Regions from separate parts of the Desulfitobacterium sp. THU1 genome, predicted to be linked through region 3. Evidence: riboswitches for the same ligand, from Rfam matches in the RefSeq annotation. Region 3 holds a riboswitch; each other region holds the start of a gene.
The links. A riboswitch is a leader RNA that binds a small molecule or an ion and turns the genes downstream of it on or off. The one in region 3 is predicted to bind S-adenosylmethionine.

Region 1 (5,828 bases), on a different contig from region 3:
TTTTTTTAGCTTCTTCCCGCTTATTTTGGGGAGGATGTGGATAAATAACCCCTACATGAAAGAGCTTGCCAGTGTCATCGACTACAGCAAATTTGCATCCGGTCCGGAATCCCGGGTCTAACCCTAGTACCACTTTCCCACGCACTGGAGGTTGTAGTAAAAGTTGCCGCAAATTCCCGGCAAAGACCTTGATCGCTTGCTCTTCTGCTGTATCACTTAGAGCAGACCGAATTTCTCTCTCAATAGAAGGTGCTATTAAGCGTTTATAAGAATCATCCGCTGCTGAACGCACGATTTCCGCTGCAGGCCCTTGCTTCACAAAGACCTGTTCGATTAAGGCTAGAATGCGCTCTGCAGGAACTTCCACTTTCACACTGAGAAGCTCTTCCTTCTCGCCACGATTCAAAGCAAGTATGCGATGGGGAGGCAGCTTCTTCACAGGCTCTCGATAATCGTAATACATCTCATAGGCTGAGCGTTCTTCAGCTTTTTTCGCAGAAGCTACCATATCACCAAGGCGAAAAGTTGCTTCCCGCACCCTTTTACGCATGGTGGCATCATCGGAAATCATTTCCGCGATAATATCCGAGGCACCGCTAATTGCCTCTTCTGAAGTTTCTACACCAAGTTCCCCATTGATATATTTTTGAGCTTCTTCTAAGGGTTGGGCTTTGGGATATTGCTCTAAAATCCACAGTGCCAAGGGTTCTAGTCCCTTTTCCCTTGCCACCGTTGCCCGCGTCCGACGTTTTTGCTTATAGGGGCGGTAAATATCTTCCACTTCTTGAAGAATAGTTGCCTTGGTTATCTGAACGGCCAACTCATCTGTAAGCTTTCCTTGTTCTTCAATCAAACGCAAGACTTCACTCTTGCGATGTTCTAAATTTCTTAAATACTCCAAGCGCTCCACAATGCTACGGAGCACATTCTCGTCCAACTCCCCTGTTGCTTCTTTACGATAACGGGCGATGAAGGGAATCGTATTTCCTGCATCTAAGAGTTGAATCGCCTCGTTGATTTGCTGGGGCCGAAAACCAAGTTCTTGCGCGATGATTTTTGAAAATTCCAAAGGATAATCCCTCCTGATCGTTCTCAATTTTCTATTATATCATTCTTTCCTTAAAAAGCTAAAGAAAGATGGGGAAAGCAAAAAACAGGCCCTATTGAGAGCCTGTTGGGAGTCTGTTTTCAATCTCTACTAATAGCAACCGCGCCTTGATTCAATAAGTCTAAATGGTTCAGCGGAACCCTAATCTCACCTTTTTTTATGCAAACACCGTTAACGTCGATATGATTGATGTTCAGAACCAAATCACTGCCTATTTGTTCAAAATCCACGACCTCTTGATTAAGCTTAGGATCGTCGGGATAAAGAATATCCCCCTTCCCCGTGGATCGATGTACTTTAACCAACTCTCCTCCTTTAGATACTGTGCCATGAGCAAAGCCAATAATCGTTATGAACTCATCATCATTAAGCCAGTGAATTTTCTTCTTCGGAGTGTATTGGCCTTCAGGAGCGTAATAATCCCACAACTCTACGCGATACTCTTGGTCCAGCTGGAGTCGTGACCAACTACTGGTAACACTATCTTTGATATAAATATCCCCGATGGTTTCCCACTCATCCGGATAGATATAAGCTGTGTAGCGTTTATTCGGAGAACTCCCTTGAACCACATAATTACCCTGAAGAATAAAGTCAGGAACATAGGGATTGGGAATCACATGAAAAAGTTGTTCCGTTGGGGCAGTGCTTATTGACTGCGGAAGCCCTTCTTTCACTAAACCACTATTGGATGGACTTGGATTCTCTGCTGCAGCGGTCTTTACCTTCTTAACATAAGCAGCATAATTGGCTCTTTGTTGTTGCATTCTTTGCTGAGGGGTTTGGTCAGGATTGGTGACTTCCGTTTCTGAATAAGCCAGTTCTTCTGCACTAGGTCCCCTAAAGGCACTTATAGGAAAGATACCCATATTCATGAATGCAACACATAGTGCCATCCCCAGGAAAAGCAGGGCACTGCGAATAATCCATCGTTTCCTGATAGCGCTCCCTCCCTCAGTTTAGTCTTCAGTCTCAGTCATGATATATGTTCCATTATTTACCATTAACTTATGATGGATTCTCTATCCTTATGTCCCAATCCTTCTTTCCGGAAATATATATCATATCAACCTATAAATCGTGCGAATTATAGAGAAACCAACAAAAAAGCGAACTAGCCTATACTAGTTCGCTAAAAGCACCTAAATTATCAGTGGTATCAAGCAACATAAACTCATTAATGAATATGTAGCCCGGTATTTAAACTGCCGCTCCGAAAGCCCTCTAAATCTAGAGTAATATAGGTAAAACCTAATTCCTTAAGAGGTTCGACGATATCCTCAGGGTCCAGCTCCATGAGTTTTGGAAAGTCTTCTTGGGGGATCTCCAGTCGAGCCAGATCTTGATGATGCCGAACTCTCAAATTTTTAAACCCCAGATCCTTCAGCAAGGATTCTGCTCTCTCGACCCGCTGAAGCTTTTCAAGGGTGATCTCCTCGCCATAGGGAAAGCGTGAGGATAAGCACGGGCTAGAGGGCTTATCCCATGTCGAAAGCCCCATTTCCTTGGAAAGTTGACGGATTTCCGCTTTAGTTAGGCCTGCTTCTTGCAGCGGGCTTCTTACCCCCAATGCTCTCGCAGCTTGCATACCAGGGCGGTAATCCTTTAAGTCATCTGCATTGCTGCCATCCAGAACCCACTGGATCTTCTTTTCTTGAGCAATGGTTAAAAGCTTTGTAAACAACTCATTCTTACAATGATAGCAGCGGTTTTGGGGATTCTTTACAAATTCCTCCTTAGTCATTTCCTCGGTCTTTATGATTAAATAATCGGCCCCAAATTCTTTCACCTGCTGTAAAGCATTGTTGTAATCGGTGGTGGGCATAGTTTCTGATTCCCCAATGATGGCTAGGCAGTTATCACCTAATACCTCATGGGTTACTTTTAGGAGAAACGTGCTGTCCACCCCACCCGAAAACGCTACCACTGCAGATTCCATTTCTTTAATGATTTGCTTCAACTGATTCAACTTCTTTTGCATGATCTACCTCCTAAGCATTTCATAAGGCTAGCGATTCTCTTATGCTAGTTTTGTTAAAAATTATGCTAAATATTATTGCAAAACCCATAGGAATAGTATATATTGATTCTAACAAATTTCCATCTAAAAAATGAATTAAATACTGACTTTTGTCAAAGCTCTTATCAAGAGTGGCGGAGGGACTGGCCCGATGAAGCCCGGCAACCTGCATTATTGCGAGGTGCTAAATCCTGAGAACTTTAATGTTCGAAGATAAGAGGAAGTAGATTAACATTTACGACCTCTCTATGAGGTCGTTTTTGTTTGATTTTTATCCAATCCACAAAGGAGGACTACTAAATGAATATTTTAACCGAACTTGCTCAGATCGGCAATCGCTTAGATCCCAAAGGAGCGATTAGCTTTCCCATCTACCATTCATCCACTTTTGCCCATCCAGGCTTTGGGGAAAGCACAGGTTTCGATTATTCTCGTACGAATAACCCCACGCGCCAAGTCCTAGAGGATGCCATCGCTCGTTTGGAGGAAGGCACAAAGGGCTTCGCTTTTTCCTCAGGCATGGGCGCTATTACAACAATACTCACTTTATTTTCTCATGGAGACCATATTATTGTCACTGAGGATCTCTATGGGGGAACATATCGCATACTTGAGGAAGTCTTTAACCGCTTCGGCCTCCAAGTCAGCTTTGCCGACACTAGTAACCTTGAAGCCATAGAAAAGGAAATTCTCCCCCATACCAAAGCTATTTTTACTGAAACACCGACCAACCCAATGATGAAAATCGCCGACTTGCATGGAATCGCTCGCCTTTGTCAAAAGCACGGGCTCTTAGATATTGTAGACAATACCTTCCTAACCCCCTACCTCCAGAAACCTCTTCTGTGTGGAGCTGATATCGTCGTCCATAGCGGCACTAAGTATCTCGGAGGGCACAATGATATTATCTCTGGACTGGTCGTGGTTAAAGGTGAAAAACTCGCCACTCGCTTTGGACGGTTGCAGAACTCACTTGGAGCTACCTTAGGTCCCCAAGATTCTTGGCTGATGATTCGAGGACTAAAAACCTTAGCCCTACGCATGAAGGCTCAAGAGGAAAATGCCCTGCAAATCGCCCAGTGGTTATTAAATCATCCTAAGGTCACCGAGGTCTACTACCCCGGATTAAAAAACCATCCCAGCCATGCAACTCAACTCAACCAAGCCAAAGGCTTTGGCGCTATGCTCTCCTTCCGGGTGAAGGATTCTTCACTTATCCCCAGGATTCTAAAATCCCTCGAGATCATTTCTTATGCTGAAAGTCTTGGTGGGGTGGAATCCCTGATCACTTATCCTGCCACCCAAACTCATGCCGATATTCCTTTAGAAGTCAGGGCAAGGCTTGGTATTGACGATTGCCTGCTCCGTCTATCCGTAGGTATCGAGGCTGCAGAGGACTTAATTCGCGACTTAGAGTCCGCCCTAAGATAGCACGAGTAAACCCATACTACTAATCATGGCGTATATTCTGCATCATAACAGACAGTCATCATCCCCAGCAATGATACAATCCCTAATGCTTACATTGTAAAGATCACAATCGTCACGAAAATATTGACAGAATAGCAGGTAAAAGCAGTTATTGTAGAGAATATCTAAGAAAATTGTACATTCTTACACAAAGGGCCAAAGGAGGAGAGTATATGACAGACAATGTTGAGAAAAGGCCCGTGCAAATTGCTAAGTTCGCCTTTATCCAACTCGTTGTATTAGCTTTCTTATTCGCCATTAAAGAATATAACTACAATTTATCTCATGCCTTTGTGGAATGCTATTGTATTGCGGTTTCCTTAGGGATCGTTTTTATAGTCTTTAATTCAAATACTCATATTGACAATCATTTCATTAGAATACTAAGCACTGGTTATCTATGTATGATCCTTATTGATTTTCTACACATGATAGCCTATAAAGGGATGAATATCTTTATAGGTTATAATTCTAACTTGCCAACTCAGCTCTGGATTCTTTCTAGGTACGTCGAGGGCTTTGCCTTGCTTCTGGCAACCCTCTCGGTAGGCAAAAAAATCAAGATTAACTATATCTATTTATTCTTCCCTCTAATAACTATTAGCGGGGTTAGCTTAATTTTTTCCGGACTTTTCCCAAATGCCTTTATCGAAGGTCAAGGATTAACGCCTTTTAAAATAATAAGTGAATATGTCATTGTAGGTATAATTCTAATATCACTCCTATTGCTGTTCTTAAAAAGGGATAGATTTGATAAAAATGTTCGAAGATTTCTCTATCTTAGTTTCCTTTCCGCAATACTCACCGACCTAATGTTCACTTTTTATGGAGACCCTTTTGATGTCTTTAATCTTTTGGGACATTATTTTAAAATCCTGTCCGTCTATTTTATTTATAAAGCTGTAATGCAAATAGCTATAAAAACTCCCCAAGATATTATCTTTCGTGAAATAGAATTGAAGAAAAATAGTTTAGAAAATGAAGTAAGGAATTATATTGTCAAACTAGAATCTCTGAATCGTAGCCAGGCAGCGTTGATTAACAGCCTGCAAGAGCTGGTTTTTGTACTGGATGATCAATTAACCATAATAGAGTTTCATTATCCTGAAAGCGATGTCTTATATTTACAACCTGAAGATTTTCTTAACAAGCACTATGATGAGATCGGCTTCCCTGAACCGGCCAAAAGTACTATCAAAGAATCTATAGAAGCGACCTTGCAATATGGCA
Region 2 (5,828 bases), on a different contig from region 3:
TCTAATTATTCCGGCCTTTGGCTGGCATATTGCCTTTTTCATTGGCGCCATCCCCGCACTCTATGTATTTTATCTTTGGAAATACATCCCCGAGTCGCCACGGTTCCTTGAGGAAAGTGGCCGGCTACAAGAGGCAGAAGCTGTGTATCGCATGGTAGCAGGGGAGGATGCGCATCCTCTTGATGCTAATTTATCGATGGATGCTAGTGTAGTTCACCCTAAGCAAAGAGTGAATCGAGTAACCTTAGGGGAACTATTTTCTAAGAAATTTGTGCGGCGTACTGTATTTCTGTGGCTTTTATGGTTTGGCATTGTGTATTCTTATTACGGAATTTTCACTTGGTTACCCTCTATCCTGGCTATTAAGGGTTTTTCCTTGACCAAGAGCTTTAGTTACGTCATTGTTATGACATTAGCTCAAATTCCCGGCTATTTTACAGCCGCCTTTTTCGTGGATCGAATCGGTCGCAAACCCACTTTGGCTACTTTCGTTCTGGGCACAGCGGCTAGTGCTTTTTTCTTTGGACAAGCTGACAGTGTGACGATGATCCTTGTCTTTGGTTCACTCATGTCCTTCTTTAATCTCGGTGCCTGGGGAATTCTCTATACCTATACCCCTGAGCTCTATCCGACCAGGGCACGGGGAACAGGAGCAGGATGGGCAGCAGGATTTGGTCGGATTGGGGGTATCTTAGCTCCAGCTGTGGTTGGCAGAATGTTAGGAGCTTCCATATCCACGGAAACGGTTTTCTTAATGTTTGCGGGAGTACTTGTCTTAGTTGTGATTAACGTACTTATCCTTGGTGAAGAAACCAAGGGTCGGCCCATGGATGAAGTGTCCTAGAGAATTTCCTTGGAGCGATATTCCCAGAATCGGTTGGATACTAAACGGAGACAGAAGGGATGCCTGCTCCAGTTATTGATATTATCTAGGGAAAGAAGTAAAGCGTAAGCTTGTCGGCAGGTACTGAGTAAGGGGTAATTTTTGCAGAGAAAGGCGAGATTAGCGAGGATGGCTTCTTGGCGCTCTTGGTGAAAAAGGTTTTGCACATAGCGCCGACTTAAAGGACTTAGGCGATATTGGGCGAGATCCGCAGCGAGAGGCTTTAATTCATCCTTTGCGAAATGAATGACAGCTAGTTGAGGTAAATCCGCGAGTAGATCAGCACCTTCTAAAAAGTGCAAAAGGCTTTCTTGGATAGATAACGGCGAAAAAGGGAAGGTTCCTGGGGTTTCCGCGAGGACACGAATGCGTAATAGGTTTGCCCTGAGAAAGTCAGACTCCTGCTGGATCGGACTAATCTGTGCCTTTTCGAGATTGCGAATAACTTTCCCTAAGTGCACATTGCCATCACAAGCAATGTATTCCCATTGGGGAAGCAGCGAAGTGAGAAGGTGGCCAAGATAGGCACCTTTTGATTCAAATACCTGATAGCGTATTAGGGTAGTAAGGGTTTCCTCATTGGGGTAAGCTAAGATACTGCGCAGCATCTCAGGATGCATGCTTAGCCGAGTTTTGATTTTCTTATCGAAGGAATTCATAGGGGTTTCTCCTCATCTGTTTAGGATGAAATTTCGTAGCTTAATCATCCTAAGTATTGTTGTTGTTAGTGTGTGAGGGCGAACCCGTTCTATTCCCGCAAAAATATGGTAAATCAATCAGGAAATATATAAGGACTGAATTTTGCTTTTAAGTCTTACATAAATGGAAAAGGCCGCCTTCCACATTTTTTGTGGAGGACGGCCTTTTTGATTGAAACATTCATAAAATCCAATTGGGTAACTTAAATTTAGCAAAGGATTAAAGATCTCTTAGAATGCAGGAATTACTGAACCCTTATATTTATCTTCAATGAATTTCTTAACTTCTGGGGTGTTGAGGGCTTTGACTAATTTTTGTAGGTTGGGATCATCTTTGCGATCTTCCTTTGCAACTACGATGTTGGCATATGGAGAGTCCTTGCCTTCAAGGTAAAGGGCATCTTCTGTTGGGTTTAAGCCACCTTCTAAAGCAAAGTTAGTGTTGATGACAGCCGCGGCAACTTTTGCATCACCAAGAACACGGGGAAGTTGAGCAGCATCTACCTCAGAGAACTTTAGATTTTTAGTATTCTCGGTAATATCCAAGATGGTTGCTTTAACACCGACACCTTCTTTGAGTTTAAGCAAACCGGCAGATTCCAAGACAGCTAAAGCGCGTCCGCCATTGGAAGGGTCGTTGGGGATAGCAATGGTGTCGCCATCCTTGAGTTCTTCAGCTTTGGTGATTTTCTTTGAATAAAGACCCATGGGTTCAATGTGAACCGTACCAATCACGGCAAGCTTCAGTCCTTGATCAATGGTGAAGGTCTCTAAATAAGGGGTGTGTTGGAAGTAGTTGGCGTCAATTTCACCGGAATCCACGGCCGGATTGGGTAGGGGATATTCAGTGAAAATAACGACTTCCAGATTGACGCCTTGTTTTGCTAATTCAGGTTTGATGAATTCGAGAATTTCGGCATGGGGCACGGGGGTAGCCCCTACCTTGATGGTGACAGGCTCATTGGTATTACCGGTATTAGCCGGGGGTGTGGTTTGAGCAGTGTTTCCGCACCCGGTTACAAGTAGGGAAAGAGCAACTACGGAGCTAAGCAGTAAAGTAGTTAGTTTGCGATGTGAACGAATCATAATTTTTCCTCCTTTGATGTTCCTTTTTTCTCTTTGCATCATCTTTTAGCGGATGATTACTGATAAAGACATGTTGTGTTTACCTTCATTGCTAAATATATGTTACAAGTCCATTCCCTAAGCCTGTTACGGCGACCGGTACGCCCATGCCCAGGTTCGGGGTTGGCTTGAAACAACCGTATTAGTGATGAGTCATTCGGCGTGCAAGCATCGTACCAAGGGATTGGATGACTTGGACGATAAGCACAAGAATGACAACGGTCAAAAGCATGATATCCGTTCGGAATCGGTTGTAGCCATATTGAATAGCTACGGCCCCTAGACCACCGCCACCCACGGCACCGGCCATGGCTGTGTAGCCAATAATGCTAATGGTGGTGATTGCAACACCCAAGACAAGAGAAGCTTTGGCCTCGGGAAGAAGCACTTTTTTGATAATTTGCCAGGGAGAAGAGCCCATGGATAAGGCTGCTTCGATCACCCCGTAAGGGACTTCCTTGAGAGAACTTTCGACCATCCTGGCCACGAAGGGTGCCGAGGAAATGACGAGGGGGACGATAGCTGCTGTCGTACCGATATAGGTGCCGACAATGGCACGGGTGAAGGGAATAATCAGAACTAATAAGATGATAAAGGGTATAGAACGGAAAACATTGATTATTGTACCTAAGATACGCTCAACCCAAGGGTTGGGCAGGATATGATTCGGTGAAGAAATGACCAAGATCACCCCTAAGGGGACTCCCAGCACATAGGCCAGCAGGGTGGAAGCAATAATCATATAGAAGGTTTCTCCGGTTGCCGGAGTTAATAGTTGGACCATGGTATCCCAATATTGGGGGTTGGCAAAATCAAACATGCTGGATCACCTCCACCTTAAGTTCACGTTGGTCAAGATATTGATGAGCTAAGGCCAACTGTTCAGGAGTTCCTTGCAACTCCAGGGTTAAAGTGCCAAAAAGAGTAGAGCGGAGATGATCGATACTTCCATAGAGTATATTAGCCCGTACATCGCATTCTTTCATCAGATCGGCGATGATGGGGTCCGATGTCCTTGAACCTAAAAACTGAATACGGACAATTTGAGAATTGGGATGAGTGGCCAATTCCTGGAGTAAATCCAGGGGCAGTTCATTAGGGAATACAGTCGAAATGAACTCCTTGGCAATACGGGATTGGGGTTGGATAAATACAGCTTCCACCGGACCTTGTTCCGCAATCTTGGCTTCATGGATTACTGCAACATCAGTGCAGATTTCCTTAACTACTTTCATTTCGTGAGTAATCATGATGATGGTTAACCCGAAGCGCTGATTGATGTCGCGCAGGAGTTCCAAAATGGATAGGGTTGTTTGCGGGTCTAAGGCCGAAGTTGCTTCATCACAAAGCAGTACTTTCGGATTCGTCGCTAAGGCACGAGCGATACCTACTCTTTGCTTCTGTCCGCCGCTGAGTTGAGAAGGATAGACCTGGGCTTTATCTTCTAGGCCCACTAAGGGTAGCAACTCCCTAACTCGTTGTTCAATCTCAGGCTTTTTATAGCCGGCGATTTCTAAAGGAAAGGCGATATTATCGAAGACCGTGCGCGATTGGAGCAGATGAAAGTGTTGAAAGATCATACCAATCTTTTGGCGAGCTTGTCTGAGCTCATGGGCGGACATTTGCATCAGGTCCTGATCATCAATAAAAATCTTGCCGCTAGTGGGCTCCTCTAAGCGATTGATGCAACGGACCAAGGTACTCTTGCCGGCACCACTTAAACCGATAATCCCATAGATAGCGCCCTGAGGAATATGAAGAGTAATATCTTCAATAGCCGTTACTCGATCCTTGCGGGAGGTATAAACTTTAGTTAGATTCTCTATTCGTATCAAGGGTATTCCTCCTCGTCATATTCTAAAAGTTAAATGCTCTAAAGGCAGGTTAAAAACAATCATTTTAAAAAACTATATAATAAAAAACTCCACGAGGAAATCCGCGGAGTTATCTTCGGCTTTCCTCTCATCTCCCAGTATTTTTCCTGCAGGATTTAGCACCGTACATTAAATGCCGGTTGCCGGGTTTCATCGGGCCAGTCCCTCCACCTACTCTGGATAAGAGTGATTTATTAACTTTTAAGTCAAGAGTGAATCTTGATAGAATCTATATTAGCATAGAGCAATGTTCTTTGGCAAGTCATTTTTATATAACAAGGCAAGAAAATTCATCTGTAATAATGTTAGCAATTGAGGCAAATATGGTTAATGATAGACAAATTTGCTAAAGAAGGCTGAAGAATATTGACAAGGGCGCAATACTTTAATAAATTAAAGTATAGAAGTATAAGGAGATGAGCGATAATGAAAGAACATGAAGATGATGTTTTTCAAGGAATTGATCCGCGCTTGCGTGATTCATTAACTGATGCACTTTTTGATGCGATTTTACTATTAGAAGATCGAGAAGAATGCTACCGATTTTTTCAAGATATCGCCACTGTCGCCGAGATTAAGTCTTTGGCGCAGCGTTTAGAAGTAGCTAAACTCCTTGAGAAGAATGTAACCTATACGACGATCGCCCAGGCCACAGGTGCCAGTACTGCCACAATCAGCAGGGTCAAGCGGTGTCTGTTTTTTGGTGCGGATGGTTATCAGATGGTATTGAAACGATTGTCGGAGCGAGAAGAGGGGGAGAAATAATATGCCTCGTAGCTCTTTAGGGTTGAGAATCCCAGAGGGGATGCATGATATCCTACCGAATGAGTTGGCCATACAGGATCAAGCGGAAGGGTCCGCTCTTGATTTGTTTAATGCTTGGGCTTATCAGAAGATCGTCACTCCGACCTTAGAGTATGGATCGTGTATCCAACCGGTGGAGGAAGAAGGAGATTCCTTCTTTAAGCTCTTTGACCGCCGTGGACATGTCCTTGTCTTGCGTCCGGAGCTAACCACCCCCATTGCGAGGATGGTCAGTACACGGATGCGTGGTGGAAATATGCCTTTGAGATTATGTTACGCTGCCGATGTATTCCGCTATTCTAAATCTCATAAGCAAGAATTTCGTCAAGTAGGGGTAGAGCTTGTCGGCTCAGCTTCCCCGTTAGCCGATGCCGAGGTGATTGCGTTAGCCTGTGAAGCCCTCAGTCGAATCGGTGTTAAGGGCTTTCAGATTAATCTCGGGCA
Region 3 (5,828 bases):
CTTGACTACAGTTCCTTTAAACATCATGCTGTTGTCCAGGTAGTCATAAAGGACGGCAGCCTTTTCCTCATTGATTCTCTTCATAGCTTCCAATCCACCGAGCTTCTTAAGCCACTTGAACACTTTGCCGCAAATATAGATACCATAGACTGGTGGTGTATTGTAGGCAGAGTTATTGTCGACATGCACTTTGTACTTCAACATAGTAGGGGTTCCGGCTAAAACATCCTCGGTGATCAAATCCTCGCGGATAATTACAATCACGACTCCAGCAGGTCCTACGTTCTTTTGTGCTCCGGCAAAAATCAGGCCGTATTTAGAAACATCGATGGGTTCAGAGAGGAAATCCGAGGACATATCCGTCACTAAGGGTTTGTCCCCCACCTCCGGAAGCTCGTTAAACTTGGTACCAAAGATGGTGTTGTTGTGGCAAATATAGACATAGTCGGCATCTTCAGAGAACTTTAGATTTTTAAGATCGGGAATGTAGCTATAGTTTTGATCCTCTGAGGAAGCGATAACATTGATCTTCCCAAAAATTTTTCCTTCGCTGATGGCTTTCTTGGCCCATTGCCCGGTATTGAGATGATCTGCAACTCGATTTTTCATGAGATTCATGGGGATCATGGCAAACTGCTGGGATGCTCCCCCTTGAAGAAAGAGGATTTTATAATTGTCGGGAACCTGGAGCAAATCTCGCAAATCCTGTTCTGCTTCCTGCATCATCCCTTCAATAGTCTTGGAACGATGGCTCATTTCCATGACGGACATACCTGTTCCCTGGTAATCCAACATTTCTGTGGCTGCTTCTTGAAGGACTTCTTGGGGCAGAACAGCAGGGCCCGCCGAAAAATTGTAGACTTTCTTCATCTTGTAATATCCCCCTTAATTATAAATATTTATGTGTATTAACATATATTGGGTAATTAAAAATAAACAAAACCCACCCCAGTATTGGGGCGGGTATTCCGCGGTGCCACCCAAGTTCTAGCCGATCTCAGCACATGGACAATGATGAATGCCACCTTGCTTCTCCAAACTGAAGAAGCAAAAGCAGTGCATTGCGGAAAATAAATAAAACCTCTCGTCCCAAATTAGGGACGAGAGGTTACTCCCGCGTTGCCACCCATGTTGCCGTATACGGCCAACTTATGTCCGCAATATCGGGCGGAACCCGTCACAATTCATCATTGGCCACTCCCGGATGGAATCCATTGGCTTCATAGACTGACTTGCACCACCCGTCAGCTCTCTATACCTAATCAGCGTAGGACGTCCGTTCATTGTGTTCAGCTATAGTTTAACGATGTTATGATTCTAATCTATTACACTTCGACTGTCAAGAGCTATTTTGTATATTTTTGCTAGCGTATTTATTTTCCAACTTCTTGACCTGCTTCGATGTTGCCTTCTAAGCCAATTTCTGAAGCGATCGTGCGCATTCCTTTGATGGTTTCTTCGATAATCTCATCAAGAGCTTTACCGAGGCGGTTTGCTCCTTCTTCGATGACTTCACGGTTGACATTCTCAGCAAAGCTCTTTTGTTTCCATTTCTTTTTGACAGATTTTGTGGTTAAATCATGGATGCTTTTGCTGGGGCGAAGCAAGGCAGTTGCCGAGATCAGACCGGTCAGTTCATCAATGGTAAAGAGAACCTTCTCGACATTCTCTCGGGGTTCCACATCATGGACTAGGCCATAGCCATGGCTTTCGATGGCCCGGATGAATTCATCGCTTAATTCTTTGGGAGTGAGAATTTCCCTCGTTTTGCGGCAGTGCTGATCGGGGTACATCTCATAATCAATATCGTGGAGGAGGCCAATATTACCCCAGAGGTTCGGATCCTCTTGATAGCGGGTAGCAAAATGACGCATCACTGCTTCTACCGTCAGCGAGTGTCGCAATAGGGTCTCACTTTTTACATATTCATTAAGAAGCTGCCAAGCAGCCTCCCGATCCTGTGCGTAGTTTGACATTTTTGCATCCTTCTTTCTTGTCTGATGATTAGTTTGAATTCTATTTGGGGATTTATTTAGATTCTTCGGATCTTCTTACCCTTGACCCTGATATATTATCTTAAGATACTTTTTCACTTTATTTCGTCCAAGTTATAGGGGGTTTCTTGGTAGACGTAATAATTCAACCAGTTAGCAAAGAGCAAATTGGAATGGCCTCGCCACTTGACGGTGGGCTGCCTGCTCGGATCATCTCCAGGGTAATAATTCTGAGGAACATTGATGGCGAGTCCCTGTGCCACATCGCGATCATACTCAGATTTCAAGGTGTGGGGATCATACTCAGAATGACCGGTCACGAAAATCTGCCGTCCGCCCTTGGTCCCGACTAAATACACCCCTGATTCCTCAGACTCAGAAAGGATTTCCAACTCCGGTACCTTTAGGATATCTTCTTTTCTGACTTCCGTATGCCGAGAATGAGGCACATAAAACAGATCATCAAAGCCTCTGAGCAAACGGACATCCCGGCGATTGAGGGTATGAGGGAATACCCCAAACATTTTCCCCGGCAAGGGATACTTGGGAACCCCAAAAAAGTGGTAAAGCCCAGCCTGCGCTCCCCAGCAGATAAAGAGTGTCGAAAACACATTGTGTTGACTCCAATTCATTATCTTTTGGAGCTCCGGCCAGAAATCTACTTCTTCAAAGGACATTTGCTCAATGGGGGCACCAGTAATGATCATCCCGTCAAATTTCTTGTCCTTAATACTATCGAAGGTCTGATAATACTTAATCAGGTATTCCTCTGGGGTATTCTTGGTCAGGTGGGTTTCCGGATAGAGGAGAGTAATATCAACCTGCAGGGGGGAATTCCCTAACAAGCGAAGAATCTGAGTTTCGGTGATTATTTTATTGGGCATAAGGTTAAGAATCACAATACTCAGGGGTCGAATATCTTGGTGCTCGGCGCGACCCTCTTCCATGATAAAAACATCTTCCTGGGTAAGTATTTCGGCAGCCGGTAAGCCATCGGGTACATTGATCGGCATGTTATCTCTCCTCCAAGTGTTTCAACACATAAGTGATAATAAAAAAACCTCTTTACAAGAAAGAGGTTGCGGTCTTAAGTTCCTCTCTCATCTATCAATGGCTCCATCGCAGGAATTAGCACCGCTGTATTCTAGGGAATACCGGTTGCTGGGCTTCATTGGGCCAGTCCCTCCACCACTCTTGATAAGATATTGGATTGTATTTAATTTAAGGTAGTAGGTCAACGCTATAGAAATTATATTATTACATCTCTTTATTTATGTCAACTGATCTATAACAAAAGCCTGAGAAGACTCAGAACGTCACGGGGGTGTTCCCTACATGTAGGGAACACCCCCGGAAAGCAAGTCTCAGGAAAATGGTGAAGAGATTTCTAAGCCGACGGGGCAATGGTCGGAGCCCATGACTTGGGAATAAATGAGGGCATCCTTCAGATGGTCCTTGAGGGCTTCCGAGACGCAGAAATAGTCGATACGCCACCCCGCATTATTGGCTCGTGCGTTAAACATGTACGACCACCAAGTGTAGGCCTCAGTTTTATCTGGGTAGAAGTAGCGGAATGTATCGATAAAGCCATTTTCTAGCAGCTCGGTGAATTTAGCCCGCTCCTCATCGGAAAAACCAGCGTTCTTGCGGTTGGTTTTAGGGTTTTTAAGGTCTATCTCTGTATGGGCAACGTTGAGATCGCCGCAGAAGATAACGGGTTTGGTTTTTTCCAAGCTCTTTAAATAAGCTAGGAATTCTTCTTCCCAGGTCATGCGATAAGTTAAGCGCGCTAATTCTTTTTGAGAGTTGGGGGTATAAACCGTTACGAGATAGAAGGTCCCAAATTCTAGAGTAATGACGCGGCCTTCTTGATCATGCTCTTCCTTGCCGATGCCATAGGTGACCTGCAAGGGCTCCTGTTTTGTAAACACGGCTGTACCAGAGTAGCCTTTCTTCTGAGCATAATTCCAGTACTGGTGATACCCCTCCAGTTGAAAAGGAACCTGATCTGCTTGAATCTTCGTTTCTTGAAGACAAAAGATATCCGCTTGTTCCTTTTCAAAGAAGTCCATAAAGCCCTTGTTCAGACAGGCTCGGATGCCATTAACATTCCATGAAATAAGTTTCATCTATTTCTCTCCCCTATATTGCTACAGCTTAGTCCCAATCTCTTGAGCTAACCAAGCCTTTTCTTCATCATCCAAATACGGCTCCAGTTTGGTATAAGCCATCGTGTTATAGTCAGCGAGCCACACTTTTTCCTCATCAGTGAGTAGGCTCTGGTCCACGCCCGCAATGTCAATCGGGCAATAGGTCAGGGCCTCGAAGCGCATAAACTGACCACATTCGGTCTCTTCATCCTTAACGACCACCATCATATTCTCGGTACGAATGCCAAATTTGCCTTCCTTATAAATACCAGGTTCGTTGGTCAATATCATACCTTCTTCAAGCTTTACAGTGTTGGGAGTTTGGCTCAATCTTTGGGGACCTTCATGGACATTTAAGAACATCCCCACGCCATGGCCGGTACCGCATTTATAATCGAGTCCATATTTCCAGATAGGTTGTCTCGCCAAAACATCTAGATTAGAGCCTGTAGCGCCATGGAGGAATTTCACGGTAGCTAAGGCAATATGGCCCTTCAACACGAGGGTATAATCTCTTTTCTCTTCTTCGGTCAGGGGGCCTAAAACAAGGGTGCGAGTGATATCTGTGGTCCCTCCGAAGTATTGACCGCCGGAATCCACGAGGAGGAATCCTTCTGGGTTTAGGGTATAGGCACTTTCAGGGGTGGCTTTATAATGCATCATGGCCCCGTGATCCTTGTGTCCGGCGATAGTATCGAAGCTAAGGCCGACACATTCCTTGTTTTCTCGGCGCAAATTATCCAGATAATCCCCGGCGGTAAGCTCAGTTATCGGTTCTTTGCCGAGATTGGTCTTGAGCCACTTAATAAATTTAACCATGACAACCCCATCTTGGATAGAGCTCGTCCGAAGGTTCTCCAACTCGGTCTCATTTTTAACGGCTTTGAGCAGAGCGGTAGGATTTGCTCCCTCCACCTTCTTCACCTCGGAAGGGATGGCATGATAAAGAACAGCGTTGAGCGATTCAGGATCAAAGAGAACAGAATCCTTAGCTAGCAACCCTTTCAGGAGCTCCACGATGGCTGCGTACTTTGCTATCCGGATACCTTCGCCCTCTAGCTCTGCTCTCATGGCACCGGAAACCTTAGCTTCATCGATACATAAATAGCAAGCCTCTTCAGTGACTAAGACATGGGCTATGGTCACTGGGTTATTCGGGACATCAGCACCTCGGATATTTAGAAGCCAGGCGATATCATCTAAGGCTGTGAGTACGTGAACATTGGCTCCCTTGCCCTTCATTTTTTCACGGAGTTCGTTTAACTTTTCCCCACGGGACCGACCGGCATATTTTGTATCATAGATAAAGGCATCTGTGGTCGGTAGTGGAGGACGATCCTGCCATAATTGCCCGATTAAATCGGAACCGAATTTTAAGGTGACTTGACCTTGGAATTCCTTTTCCATATCTTGAACCTGTTTAGCGGAGAAGACATGTCCATCAAAGCCCACAGATGCACCTGTCGGCAAAAGGTCCTTTAACCATTTTGTATAACTAGGAACCCGGGGATCTGCTCCACGGAACAGACGGATTCCAGAATTCTGGAGCTGTTTTTCGGCTTGAATGTAATAACGGCCGTCTGTCCAGAGACCTGCATCCGATAAGGTAATCACCGCTGTACCTGCGGAGCCGGTAAAGCCCGAGATCCACTCCCGGCATTTGAAGTGATCTGCTACATATTCA

Region 1: it holds a riboswitch for S-adenosylmethionine, as region 3 does, so the genes downstream of both, AAC978_RS05880 (trans-sulfuration enzyme family protein) here and metA (homoserine O-acetyltransferase MetA) in region 3, are expected to answer to the same signal.
Region 2: it holds a riboswitch for S-adenosylmethionine, as region 3 does, so the genes downstream of both, AAC978_RS06155 (methionine ABC transporter ATP-binding protein) here and metA (homoserine O-acetyltransferase MetA) in region 3, are expected to answer to the same signal.

What each region holds. Positions count from the first base shown of each region.
Region 1 is NZ_JBBWUA010000004.1:153,210-159,037, reverse strand. It holds gene AAC978_RS05895 (Tex family protein) at 1-1,069, opposite strand, end outside; gene AAC978_RS05890 (DUF4652 domain-containing protein) at 1,189-1,983, opposite strand; gene larE (ATP-dependent sacrificial sulfur transferase LarE) at 2,286-3,089, opposite strand; SAM riboswitch class I at 3,248-3,348, shown strand; gene AAC978_RS05880 (trans-sulfuration enzyme family protein) at 3,429-4,559, shown strand; partial or broken gene AAC978_RS05875 (MASE3 domain-containing protein) at 4,772-5,828, shown strand, end outside.
Region 2 is NZ_JBBWUA010000004.1:212,875-218,702, forward strand. It holds gene AAC978_RS06135 (MFS transporter) at 1-844, shown strand, start outside; gene AAC978_RS06140 (hypothetical protein) at 841-1,542, opposite strand; gene AAC978_RS06145 (MetQ/NlpA family ABC transporter substrate-binding protein) at 1,813-2,667, opposite strand; gene AAC978_RS06150 (methionine ABC transporter permease) at 2,849-3,526, opposite strand; gene AAC978_RS06155 (methionine ABC transporter ATP-binding protein) at 3,519-4,541, opposite strand; SAM riboswitch class I at 4,666-4,767, opposite strand; gene AAC978_RS06160 (YerC/YecD family TrpR-related protein) at 5,007-5,345, shown strand; gene hisZ (ATP phosphoribosyltransferase regulatory subunit) at 5,347-5,828, shown strand, end outside.
Region 3 is NZ_JBBWUA010000001.1:184,597-190,424, reverse strand. It holds gene serC (3-phosphoserine/phosphohydroxythreonine transaminase) at 1-870, opposite strand, end outside; gene AAC978_RS00905 (HD domain-containing protein) at 1,374-1,976, opposite strand; gene metA (homoserine O-acetyltransferase MetA) at 2,090-3,007, opposite strand; SAM riboswitch class I at 3,092-3,198, opposite strand; gene AAC978_RS00895 (exodeoxyribonuclease III) at 3,359-4,123, opposite strand; gene AAC978_RS00890 (aminopeptidase P family protein) at 4,145-5,828, opposite strand, start outside.